Regions from separate parts of the Mesorhizobium sp. M0802 genome, predicted to be linked through region 2. Evidence: predicted binding sites of a transcription regulator. Region 2 holds the regulator's gene; each other region holds the start of a gene.
The links. Region 2 encodes LexA, which represses DNA repair genes until DNA is damaged. Its sites were predicted from a motif close to TGTTCNNNNTGTGTTCNG; they were not measured.

Region 1: dinB (DNA polymerase IV) is a predicted target of LexA. The motif match lies at 2,047-2,064, and genes of this name have one in related genera.
Region 3: parE (DNA topoisomerase IV subunit B) is a predicted target of LexA. The motif match lies at 2,042-2,059, and genes of this name have one in related genera.

Annotation. Positions count from the first base shown of each region.
Region 1 covers NZ_JAMYOY010000014.1:141,202-145,481, reverse strand. Annotated here, with positions in the region: gene NKI10_RS20150 (hypothetical protein) at 1-218, shown strand, start outside; gene NKI10_RS20145 (hypothetical protein) at 359-589, shown strand; gene NKI10_RS20140 (hypothetical protein) at 610-831, opposite strand; gene NKI10_RS20135 (heme-copper oxidase family protein) at 1,094-1,501, opposite strand; gene NKI10_RS20130 (hypothetical protein) at 1,656-1,892, opposite strand; gene dinB (DNA polymerase IV) at 2,126-3,367, shown strand; gene NKI10_RS20120 (hypothetical protein) at 3,653-3,751, shown strand; gene NKI10_RS20115 (putative RiPP precursor) at 3,811-3,909, shown strand; gene NKI10_RS20110 (hypothetical protein) at 3,983-4,075, shown strand; gene NKI10_RS20105 (hypothetical protein) at 4,166-4,280, opposite strand, start outside.
Region 2 covers NZ_JAMYOY010000005.1:252,426-256,705, forward strand. Annotated here, with positions in the region: gene NKI10_RS11010 (ComEC/Rec2 family competence protein) at 1-1,506, shown strand, start outside; gene lexA (transcriptional repressor LexA) at 1,500-2,282, opposite strand; gene NKI10_RS11020 (GntR family transcriptional regulator) at 2,488-3,252, opposite strand; gene kynU (kynureninase) at 3,420-4,280, shown strand, end outside.
Region 3 covers NZ_JAMYOY010000015.1:6,861-11,140, forward strand. Annotated here, with positions in the region: gene parE (DNA topoisomerase IV subunit B) at 1-1,971, opposite strand, end outside; gene cpaB (Flp pilus assembly protein CpaB) at 2,229-3,134, shown strand; gene NKI10_RS20395 (type II and III secretion system protein family protein) at 3,213-4,280, shown strand, end outside.

The DNA.
Region 1 (4,280 bases), on a different contig from region 2:
AGGATTGGGATGCGCTGCGTGGCGCAACGGTCCTGCCCGACGGAGCAGATGAGGAAAGCCTGCCGGACACCACCGGTGTCGAGAAGGAAGGCGAATTGCCCGAGGAGGATGACGACAACCCCTACCAGGACAGTGACGATGCCTTGCCCGACGACGCCGAGGAAGCCGCCATTGGTCACGATCTGGCGAGGCGCGGCGGCCCGTTCGACGACGTGTAAGGCAGCGACCGCGGACTTCCGAGAGGTTTCCCGGGACGTCCACGCCGTCACCAGTTGGACCAAGGATGAGCTGAAGGCGATGCCGGAGCATCGCGATATTTCGAAGGATCCGGCTGGCCGGATCCTTCGTTTAAGGCGCCTTGGCGGTTTGGCTTAGCCCTTGTGGTCAAGGGCTGGACGGCGACAATCTCGGCACCTTCGACAGCCGAGAAGCAGCCGAGAAGCACGAACGCGAAGCCCAATATTTCAAGCGCCGTCGAGGCCGCTCGCCTGAAATCTTCAAAGTGCGCAAGAAATCCCCGCCGCGGGCGGTGCAGACACGCTCCGGCATCGCGGCGCTGCGAACCGGGCCATCGACCGCCGGCACTTGAGTGCCGACGGGCTCTGACCTTCAATTCGACCCGGGATCGCCGAGCGCCTCGGTGACGAAGGACGCCGCGATCAGGTCGTCGGCGTCGAGGCGTAGGGAGCCTTCGACACCTCCCATGATGGCTGCGACCTTCTGGAAGGTCTGCATCTCGTGTTCAGTAACGCTGGCGTCTCGCATCCTGGCTTTCAGATCGGCGATGCGTCGGCCCAGTGAGGCCGACGTTCCGATTTCTCTGTTCGACATGGTGGCCTGCTCCTCCCCCAACCCATGCTGTGGACGTACTCAAGGCTGTCTATATATAAGGCAGCGCGAATACAGTCGCCGCAACGCGCGATATCTGGGAAGGTTCCGGCGCCAAATAGTCACGAAATAATACGTGGTGGGACTCGGGTATGTTAAGCGCCCACGCGGCGGTAGACACCGCAAACCAGCGGCTGTCCATCGGGCTGGCCAACCCGCGTCGCGGGTCGCGAACGCGGGTCGGACTTGATCGCTGCGCGAACAGTCAGCGAGAAGCCGGCACCACGCCGGACACCGAGCGCGCCGTTTCGGGCGAAAACACCACGAAAGCAAAAACCAGAACGGCAGCGGCGACGATGAGCGAGCCGCCGGCGACGATCGGTTCAAGCGCCGGGTTTCCCTGCAGCATCACATACAGCGCCGGCAGCATGATCACCAAGCCGAGAGTGTAGAGCCCGTAGTGGATCATGGCGATGCGACGCGCCGCCTTTTGCGGATTGAGCGCGTAGTAGCCGCCGAAGATGGCGCTCGTCACCCAACCGAGCAGATTGATATGCGCGTGCGCCGGAAAAGCGGCGTGGTCACCCGAGATCGCCATCTGCAGGCCGGCCGCAATCCCCAACATCAGGAACAAGATGGCAGTTTTGAAAAAGAGTTCTGAAACCCTCGGCATGTCATTTCTCCCCCTATGCGGTCTTCGACCGCTTGCGACCTGGAGAATACACCCACGCGCAGAACTTTTCCACGCCCCGGTTATGGGGCCATGCCTGCACAGCTTTTTGCACGCTGTTCGACTTTTCTGGCTGCCACAACCCGGCGCCGCCGCGCTACGGCGTCAGCAAGATGTCGGCGCCCGCTCGCTCGTCGAACACCACCGCGCAGCCGCGCCCCAGCGCCACTGCCGACAGCGCGTTGGCCACCGTCTCGTCCGGCGATACGAAATCACCGGTCAGCACTCGCAACTCCTCCACCGCCCTGGCCATTGACACGCAGTGCCCGGCAACGCGATCGCTCGTGCAGGCGTCAATGACGCTGACGAGGTCGATCATCTCGAACTGGCCCATACCGGCCTCCACAAAAACAGCGTCCCGTCGCGGATATGAACGCCGAGGCGAGAGACAATGTTCCGCAGGTCCGATGCCCAGGCGGAGCACTCGACAGCCCGACCTGGAACGGGCCGGCCGGCGACAACCGCTTCGCTTGACAATAGGCCCTGTTTGTTCTCTATTTGTTCGGCAAAAACGCCTCTCACAACAGACGCGGCTAATGCTGCAACGCCGCAAAGGGAACGGTCGGGATGGAGCCCACCATCCTGCATGCGGATCTCGACGCCTTCTACGCCTCGGTCGAGCAGTTGCTCGACCCGGCGCTCAGGGGCAAGCCGATCGCCGTCGGCGGCGGCGTCGTGCTTGCCGCCTCCTACGAAGCCAGGGTTTTCGGCGTGCGCGGCGGCATGCCCGGACGAAGTGCGCGCGAGCTTTGCCCCGGACTGATTTTCGTCGGCGGCCATTTCGCCGACTATCAGCGGCTGGGCGACGCCGCCATCAAGGTGCTCGACGATTTCACGCCGCTGGTCGAGCGGATTTCCATCGATGAAGCCTTTGCCGACGTCGCCGGCTGCACGCATCTGTTCGGGCCGCCGGCCGAGATCGCCGCCACGGTGCGTCGGCGCGTCCGGGCAGAGCTCGGCCTGCCGATCTCGATCGGCGTGGCGCGCACCAAGCATCTGGCCAAGATCGCCTCGCAGGTGGCCAAGCCCGACGGCCTGGTGGTGGTCGATCCGGACACCGAACTTGCCTTCCTGCATGATCTGCCGGTCGGGCTGATGTGGGGCGTCGGCCCGGCGACCAGAGCGCGGCTGGCCGAGATCGGCATCGAGACCATCGGCCAGTTGGCAAAGACGCATAGCGGGGCGCTGCGAAGGTTACTCGGGCCCGCCGCCGGCGAAAAGCTGGCGTCGCTGGCATGGAACCGCGACCCGCGAAAGCTCGAAACCCACAGGCGGTCGCATTCCGCCGGCGCGCAGTCGGCGCTTGGCAGACGGCCGGCCGAGGCGCGTATCTTCGGACCCGTGCTGCTGCATCTGGCAGACCGGGTCGCAAGCCGGCTCAGGGCGAAATCACGGCCCGGGCGCACGGTGACGGTGCGCGTGCGTTTCGCCGATCTGCACGCTGTCACACGCTCGCTGACGCTCGATCAGCCGATTTCGGCAACCGCGATGCTGGCCGAAATCGCCGGGGAGCTGGTGCGCGGCGTGCTGGCCGCCAACCCTCGGGAGAAGACCATCTCGCTGCTGGCGATCTCGGTGTCGCAGCTGGAAGAAAGTGCCGAGCTGCAGTTGGAGCTGCCGCTCGGGCTTGCCGATGAAAAGCAGCGGCCCGGCAGCAGGCAAGGCCTGGCGCGCTTTGGCGCCGACCGCGCCATCGACAAGATCCGCCAGCGCTTTGGCAGAGAGGCTGTCGGCTATGGCGCCGTGGCGCTGGAAGCCCGGCGCTCGGTTCCCGACGCCTTCCGCGAACTGGCGGAGAAGGAACTGTGAGTGCGGCGCGACGGCAAGGCCAATGTTTAGGCTGGACCCCTCCGCGCTGCATTGCCGCTCTGTTTGAGCAGGCCGACCAACCAGGCCAGACCCGCCGCAGTTTCGGACATTTTTCGCACCGCAACCCGGCCACGCCATGCACGCCCAAGAACAACGCTTTGTCGATGAAGGTGGACTTGCAGTTAGCGCATCGGCGCCAAGAAAAACCGGGATGGGACAGCGAGGCCGCGAAGGTTGACAGTGCCGATCCGTCTGGCATTATCGCGTAAGCTTGGAGGATTCACTATGAAGAAAACCTATTCGAAGCCTGTTCTGGTCAAAAAAGGCAAGCTTTCGCAGGTTACGGCGCTCGCCAATGGAGCGGGTTCCGGCCCGATCGAGTGAAGTCGTTGAGTCGGACTGTCGCCTGATCTGGCGGCCTCGCCTGACACTGGAGATGCGGCATGAAGAAGACCTATTCGAAGCTGGTGCTGGTCAAGAAAAGCAAGCTCTCGCAGGTTACAGCCGATAATGGTAACGGCTCCGGGCCGGTCGCCGTCTAGCAGCCGATTATCCGACGCCTCGTGCCGTCTGGCCGGGAACAGGGCTTTGGGTGCCCGACGTGGAGAGTGGAAAATGAGGAAGACCTATTCCAAGCCAGTGCTGGTAAAAAAGGGCAAGCTCTCGCAGATCACCGCGAACGGCGCTTCTGCTCCTATTCCGGGCTAAACTCGTTCCCCGGTAGATCGAGATCCTCCTGGCAGAGTCGGGCGGCTTGATCGTTTCCGGAGCATGATCTCCCGCAGGCGGCGGGACCGTTCAGCGCACAACCACCAGATCGTCGAGCACTAGCTGCCAATAGTGGCTCGTGGAGAGGCGTACGCGCGTCACCGCCGCCAGCATCGGCGCATAGTGGACGGGCGCCAGTGCCGAC
Region 2 (4,280 bases):
GTCGGGGTGCGCGCCGGCATCCCGGACGAGGTCAACGAAGCGATGCGGCGCACCGGCATCTACCACATCATCTCCATCTCCGGCCTGCACATGGCGCTGGTTGCCGGCACCATCATGGCGTTGCTGCGTGGCGCCTTTGCGCTGTTTCCCGATTTCTCTTCGCGCCGCCCAGTCAAGAAATATGCAGCAGTGGCAGCACTCGTCTCCATCGCCGCCTATCTCGTCATTTCAGGCGTCGTGGTTGCCGCCGAGCGCAGCTTCATCATGCTGGCGGTCATGCTTGTCGCCGTGCTGTTTGATCGCGCCGCACTCACCATGCGCAATCTGGCGATCTCCGCCATTGCCGTCATCCTGGTGTCGCCGCACGAGGTGGTCGGTCCCAGCTTCCAGATGTCGTTTGCCGCCACCGCCGCCCTTGTCGGCGCCTATGCCGGCTGGGCCGATTACCGCGCCGACAAGGTGAGAACGCCGCCGGCAAAGCGCTCCTTCGTCGGCTTCCTGTCGCGAAAATTCGCGCTGGCCATGGGCGGCCTCGCCATGACCTCGATCATCGCCGGCAGTGCAACCTTGCTGTTCGCCATCTGGCATTTTCAGCGTGTGTCGCCGCTCAGCCTGATCGCCAATCTGGCCGTGATGCCGATTGTTTCGTTGATCGTCATGCCCTTTGCCGTGCTCAGCGCACTGGCGATGCCGTTCGGCGCCGACGGGCCGTTCCTCTATGTGATGGGCAAGGGTCTGATGGCGATGATCGCTATATCGGCCTGGATTTCCGAGCGCTCGCCGGTCGACGCCGTCGGGCTGATCTCCATTCGCTCGGTGCTGTTGGTGGCGGTCGCCCTCGTCATCGCCACCATGGCCACCACCTGGCTCAGGTTGGCGGCCGTGCCTTTCGCGCTGGCCGGCCTGTTGACGGTGCCGCAGGTGCTTACGCCCGACGTGCTCATATCCGAGGATGCGCATCTGGTGGCCATGCCGATCGGTGGCGGCGAACTCGCCCTCAACCGCGAACGCTCCAACGAATTCACCACGGACAATTGGAAACGGGCGCTGCGGGCCGAAACCATTATCCCACCTGAGATTTTCGAGGCAACAGATACGCGGTTCGATCTCGATCCGCTCGATCTGCCGCCCGGCTCGCCCTTCTATTGCACCGGCGATCTCTGTATCGCCCGGCACCCTTCCGGAGCCATTGTAGCGCTTGCGAAAGACCGCAAGACGGCGCGGCCGGCCTGTGCCTTCGCGAGCCTGATCGTCATCGATGACGCCACCGCTTACAATCCGTGCCGCGACCCGCTGGTGCTGGTCGTGACGAAGAAACAGCTGGCCCGCGACGGCAGCGCCGCCGTCTTCTTCGATCCGCAATCGGCAGCTGCAGCGCCAACCATCCGCTTCGCCGTCGACAAGCCGTATCGCCCCTGGCACGAGCAACGCCGCTTCTCCCGCGAAGCGCGCGGCCTGCCGCCTTACAACCAGCGTGAAAAGTACAAACCCAAGCCGGCTCAGTAGCGCCGGATCAATCCGACAAGCTTGCCCTGCACCTTCACCCTGTCCGGTCCAAAAATGCGGGTCTCGTAGGCCGGGTTGGCGGCTTCCAGGGCGATCGAGGCGCCCTTGCGGCGGAAGCGTTTCAGGGTCGCTTCCTCATCGTCGACCAACGCCACCACGATCTCGCCGGGGCTGGCTGTGTCGGCATTGCGGATGATGACCGTGTCGCCATCGAAAATGCCGGCCTCGATCATCGAATCGCCCTTGACCTCGAGCGCGTAGTGTTCACCGCCCATGATCATGTCGGGCGGCACCGAGATCGAATGGGTCTGATGCTGGATGGCGTCGATCGGCACACCGGCAGCAATGCGTCCCATCACCGGGATCGACACCGCCGAAACGGCGTCGTCATTGCCGGCCGACATCGAACGCGACGGCGAGCCCGGCTTGATCTGGCGACCGATACCGCCTTGGCCCATCGCGCCTTGTCCTTGGCCGCCTTGCCCTTGGCCGGTTTGACCAAGACTGCCCTGAATGACGCTCGGCGAAAACTTCCTCGCCGCATTGAGGCCTGGTGCGATCGAGTCGGGCAGCCGCAGCACTTCCAGCGCGCGCGCCCGGTTCGGCAGCCGGCGAATGAAACCGCGCTCCTCAAGCGCCGTGATCAGGCGGTGGATGCCGGACTTGGAGGCGAGGTCAAGCGCTTCCTTCATCTCATCGAAGGACGGCGGGATTCCGCTCTCCTTCAGGCGTTCATGGATGAACATCAGAAGCTCATGTTGTTTGCGCGTCAGCATCGCGGCCCCCAGGGGTTCTGAAACCAGAATCAGAAAAAACAAACCCAGAACAAACACTATCTGTTCCAGTTGTGTTCCGCAACCTTTTAAAGTTTAATGAATGTGTTGACGTTTTGTTCAGCGTGACGTTCGGCACCGCGAGCGGCGCTCGTAGTCGTTGGCCGGCAACGGGGTGAAACGAAGACAAAGTGCCCTGCGTCGTCGGCTACGATCGCCGCTTCCTTTTCGGACGGGGCTGCGCAGCATCCGCGCCGGGTTCACTCTGGGCATAGACCTGCAGCGTGTAGCCGATGTGAGCGGTCATCAGAGTTTTCGCACGTTCGACGTCGCGATCGAGGGCCGCTTCCATCAGGGCGGTATGGTGTTCGATCGCCACGGCGTCGCGCAGGGCCGCCACGGCCTTCCGGTGGCCATCCGTGCGGCCGGCGGCGGCGCGCAGCGTCGGGGCCAGACCCAGAAAGCGGTGATGGCGATGCAATTGGTCGGAAATCGTCGCATTGAAGCGCAGCAGCCAGCTGGATGTCGCGGCACTGAGCAGCGCCGCATGGAAGGCATCGTGTTTTTCGTACCACGCGTCGACCGCATCATCCGATGGATCGTCGAGAACAGACCCGCACCGTGAGAGACGATAGTGGGCGGCAACGACCGCGTCTTCCCACTCACGGTCGCCCTCCTCGATCGATTCCACCAGCAGGGGCAGTTCGACCACCAGCCGCGCACGCGCCAAATCCTCGAGCTCCGCCCGAGAGACGGGAGCGACCGCAAACCCGCGGTTGCTGATGGCGGTCACAAGCCGTTCCGCCTCCAGCCGCGACAGCGCCTCGCGCAACGGCGTCCAGCCGATGCCGTAGGTGTTGCGCAGCGTGCTCAGCTTCAACGGCGCGGCAGGCGCCAGCCGGGTCGCAAGAATATCGCGCCTGAGCAGGCGATAGGCCGCTTCCGTCTTCGAGGTCTGCTCGTCATCCAGCATCGTGATCCATCAGACATAAACGCTCGGCGGATCATTATATATCAAAGCCTTTCAATGGGTGAATTATATATAATGTTTGACAGTTCAAGGGCGACCACTCAAGATCGCCGGCATGTTTGGGCGGCAGGCTCCGCCGCGCGCGTTTGTCCATGGAGGGGCGCCGGATCATGAGCACGACACCCGATCTCGCTACAATCGAAGCAATGGATGCCGCCGATCCGCTGCGCTCCATGCGCGAACGCTTTGTCTTGCCGCAAGGCGTGATTTATCTCGACGGCAATTCCCTGGGCGCCGCGTCAGCGGTCGTCTTCAGCGAACTGCAGCAGGCCGCCACGCAGGAATGGGCGCACGACCTCATTCGCGCCTGGAACACCGCCGGCTGGTTCAACATGCCGGTGGAACTCGGAGATCAGCTCGGGCGACTGATCGGCGCGGCTGATGGGCAGACGGTGGTCTGCGACACAACCTCGATCAACATCTACAAGCTGCTGCACGCAGCGCTCGGCATGCGGCCGGATCGGTCGGTCATCGTTGCCGAGGGCGACAGTTTCCCGACCGACCTCTACATGGCCGAAGGCGTCGCCTCGACCCGGCCGGGAACGCGGCTGCGGCTGGAGGGCGTCGACGCGGCCGCAATCGAGGAGCTGATCGACGACAGCGTTGCCGTCATCCTGGTCAACCACGTCAACTACAAATCCGGCCAGTTGCGCGACATGGCGGCGCTGACGCGCAAGGCACATGACGCCGGCGCGCTGATCATCTGGGATCTCTGCCACACGGCCGGCGCCTTGCCGGTCGAACTTGACCGTGCCAATGCCGATTTCGCCGTCGGCTGCACCTACAAATACCTCAATGGCGGCCCGGGCTCGCCAGCCTTCATCTACGCGGCCGAGCGCCACCATGACGATGCCCACCAGCCGCTCAGCGGCTGGTGGGGCCATGCGCGGCCCTTTGCCTTCGAGCAGGGCTTTGCCGTCGGCAGCGGCATTCGCCGCTTCCTGTGCGGAACGCAGCCGGTGCTGTCGATG
Region 3 (4,280 bases), on a different contig from region 2:
CGCGTCGACAGCATCCTTGGTTGCCGCCACGGCGTCGATGACATCGACCCTGAGCAGCGTGCGCTTCCTCGGGTCCATGGTGGTTTCCTTCAACTGCGCGGCCATCATTTCGCCCAAGCCCTTGAAACGGCCGATCTCGACTTTGGCGCGGCCGGTGAATTCGGTGCGCAACAGCTCGTCCTTGTGCGCATCGTCCCTGGCATAGGCAACCTTGCCGCCTTGCCGGATCGAATAGAGCGGCGGCACCGCCAGATAGAGATGGCCGCCATTCACCAGGTTCGGCATTTCCTGGTAGAAGAAGGTGATCAGCAGCGAGGCTATGTGAGCGCCGTCGACGTCGGCGTCGGTCATGATGATCACGCGGTCGTAGCGCAAATCCTCGTCGCGGTATTTCGAGCGCGTGCCGCAGCCGAGCGCCTGAATCAGGTCCGAAATCTGCTGGTTGGCGGCTAGCTTGTCGTTGCCGGCGCTGGCGACGTTGAGGATTTTTCCGCGCAGCGGCAGCACCGCCTGGCTGGCGCGGTCGCGCGCCTGCTTGGCCGAGCCGCCGGCCGAGTCGCCTTCGACGATGAACAGTTCGGCGCCCGCGGCGGCATTCTGCGTGCAGTCGGCGAGCTTGCCGGGAAGGCGCAGCTTGCGCACCGCGCTCTTGCGCGACACTTCCTTTTCCTGGCGCCGGCGCACCCGCTCGTCGGCGCGCGCAATCACCCATTCCAGCAGCTTGGAGGCTTCCTGCGGATTGTCGGCCAGCCAGTGGTCGAAGGGATCGCGGATGGCGGTCTCGACAATGCGAATGGCTTCGATCGTTGCCAGCCTGTCCTTGGTCTGGCCGACGAATTCCGGCTCGCGAATAAACACCGACAGCATGCCTGCCGCCGAGATCATCACGTCTTCGGAGGTGACGATCGAGGCGCGCTTGTTGCCGACCAGGTCGGCATAGGCCCGAAGCCCGCGCGTCAGCACATTGCGAAAGCCGGCCTCATGCGTGCCGCCTTCGCCGGTCGGGATTGTGTTGCAGTAGGAGTTGACGAAGCCGTCACCGCCGAACCAGGTCACCGCCCATTCCAGCGAGCCGTGGCCGCCCTGTTTTTCGCTCTTGCCGGCGAAGATCTCGCGGGTCACCTGGAAGTCGTCGCCAAGCGATGCCTTGAGATAGTCCTTCAAGCCGCCGGGGAAATGGAACTCCGCCTTGGCGGGCGTCTGGTCCTTTTCCTTGATCAGCGATGGGTCGCAGCTCCAGCGGATCTCGACGCCGCCGAACAGATAGGCTTTCGAGCGGGTCATGCGATAGAGCCGCGCCGGCTCGAAGGCGGCGCCCTTGCCGAAAATCTGCTCGTCGGGATGGAAGCGGATTTTGGTGCCGCGCCGGTTGTGCACTTCGCCGAGCTGCTCCAGCCCGCTCACCGGAACGCCGCGCGAGAACCTTTGGCGGTAAAGCTGGCGACCGCGCGCGACTTCGACTTCGAGATGGTCCGACAGCGCATTTACGACCGAGACGCCAACACCGTGCAGACCGCCGGAGGTCTCATAGACCTTGCTATCGAACTTGCCGCCCGAATGCAGCGTCGTCATGATGACTTCGAGCGCCGGCTTCTTGAATTTCGGATGCGGATCGACCGGAATGCCGCGGCCATTGTCGGTAACGGTCAGAAACCCGTCGGCCGACAGCTCGACATCGATGAAGGTAGCATGGCCGGCGACCGCCTCGTCCATCGAATTATCGATGACCTCGGCAAACAGATGGTGCATCGCCTTGTCGTCGGTGCCGCCAATATACATGCCGGGACGGCGCCGCACCGGCTCCAGCCCCTCCAGCACCTCGATGTCGGCGGCGCTATAGCCCTCGCTGCCGTCCTTGGTCGCGGCAGGACGCTTCGTGGCCTGCACCAGCGGGTCGGCCGGGCGCGAAGGTGTCCGAGCCGGTTGGGGCTGCTTTTCCAGATTGCCGAAAAGATCGTTGTTGTCGTCCATGCCTACCATAGAATCCGGTGCCGCGAATCACCCGTCGATACTGCCACGCTTTTCGGCGCCAAGCGACGGAAGTTCCTGTTACGTTCGGGGATTAAACCCTTCTTATCCTAAAACCTTTCGATAACCAAGCTGGCGGAAATAGGTCCGTGCGGAGCGGGCGCGATTCCTGAATCTTTAACAAAGCGGCCTAGCGTCGCCTCAACAAAACAAAAGACCACGAATGTCAGGGGTTGGTTGTGAGGGGCAAGGCCATAACGATGATTGGCATCGCTGCCGTCTTCGGCGCGATTTCAATCTTTGCCGCGGATTTCTGGGTGAAAAGCCAGGCCAAGGCCGATGCCGAAGAGAAAACGGCGTCGATCCCGGCGCCCGCCGTCCCCAAGGTCGTCTTCAAGACCATCGTGGTGGCCAACGCGCCGCTGCGTTACGGCATGGAGCTTGACCGGGCGCAGCTCAGCGAAATCCCATGGTCCGAGGATTCGGTGCCGCAGGGCGCATTCACCACAGTCAATGCATTGCTCGCCGAAGGCAGCCGCGTGGTATTGTCGCCGATCGAGATCAACGAGCCGGTGCTGATCAGCAAATTGTCGGGGCCGAACGGCCGCGCGACGCTATCCAACATGATGACGCCCGGCATGCGGGCGGTGACAATCCGCACCGACGAGATCGCCGGTGTCGGCGGCTTCGTCATGCCGGGCGACCGGGTCGACGTGGTGCTGACACGCGATGCGGGCGAAATCCAGGAAGTGGCCAAGAACGCGCAGGGCGCTGCCGGATCGACCGTTACCTCCGAGATTGTCGTCTCCGACGCCAAGGTGCTGACGGTGGGGCAGGGCGCCGACGAGCGCCAGACCACACCGCAGATCGCCAATTCCGTCACCATCGAGGTGACGACCGAAGGCGCGCAGAAAGTGGCGCTTGCCCGCACCGTCGGCACCTTGTCGCTGTCGCTCCGCTCGGCCGCAGACGGAGGGGCCGCCAAGGACGGCGTCACCACCATCTCGTCCTTCGGCGGATCGGTCGCCTCCGGCGTCCAGGCCGCTGCCGGCGCGCTGTTCACTGCCGCGACCAAGGAGCCTGAGAAGCCGAAATTCAAGACGATCATCGTGACGCGCGGCACGCAGGTCGAAGAATACCAGGTTCCTGCGCGGGACCAGCAATAACTGCCGGTGGGGACCGGGCGAGGGACGGGACAGATGTCGGGACTTCATGCATTTCAGACGACGAAAGGGCTGCGCCCAATGCGGGCGCTTGCGGTGGGGGCTTGCCTTGCCGCGGCCGTAATGCTCGGCCTCAGCGCGCCAGCCAAGGCCGACAACGATATCGTCCATGTCTCGTCGACAACGAATGCGTCGATCAAGGTGGCCAAGGGCAAGCCGAAGACGGTCATGACCAATGCCGCCTTCTACCAGATCGTGATCGGCGATCCGGAGATCGCCAACGTCAATCCGCTGACCGACAAATCCTTCTATGTGCTGGGCAACAATCTCGGCACCACCGGCATCGCGCTGTTCGACGAGAACAAGCAGCTGGTCGGCACCGTAGATATCGAGGTGACGCTGGACACCGACCAGCTGGCCAGCACCATTCGCGCCAGCGTGCCGGACGCCAAGATCAAGGTCGGCTCGGCCAATGGCCGCGTCGTGCTGTCGGGCGAGGCCGATGACGCGGTCGCCGCCGAGAAGGCAAGCAAGATCGCCAGCCGCTTCTCCGGCAATGAGGAAGTGATCAATTCGGTCAACATCTCGTCCTCGCAGCAGGTTCAGCTCAACGTCCGCTTCGTCGAGATCAATCGCCAGGCCGGACAGGATCTCGGCGCCAAATACAGCGCCAATTTCGCTTACGGCATTGGCGGGCGCGACGTCACCCTCGATCCTGGCACGGTGCCGGGAGCCGGCAATGGCGAGATCATCGGCCGGCTGCTGTCCAACGGCCTGTCGATCGACGTCGCCATCAAGGCGCTGGAGGAACGTGGTCTCGCCAGGCGGCTGGCCGAGCCGAACCTGATCGCCCGCTCGGGCCAGACGGCAAGCTTCCTCGCCGGCGGCGAGTTCCCGATCCCGGTCTCCGAGGACAATGGCAAGATTTCCGTCAGCTACAAGAAATACGGCGTCAGCCTCGACTTCACGCCGACGGTTCTCAAGGACGGGCTGGTGAGCCTCGACATCGCGCCGGAAGTGTCCTCGATCGACGCTTCGGCCTCCTACAATATCGGCAATATCTCGGTCCCGGGCTTTATCGTGCGCCGCGCCAAAACATCCGTCGACCTGAAGAATGGCCAGAGCTTCATGATCGCCGGCCTGCTGCAG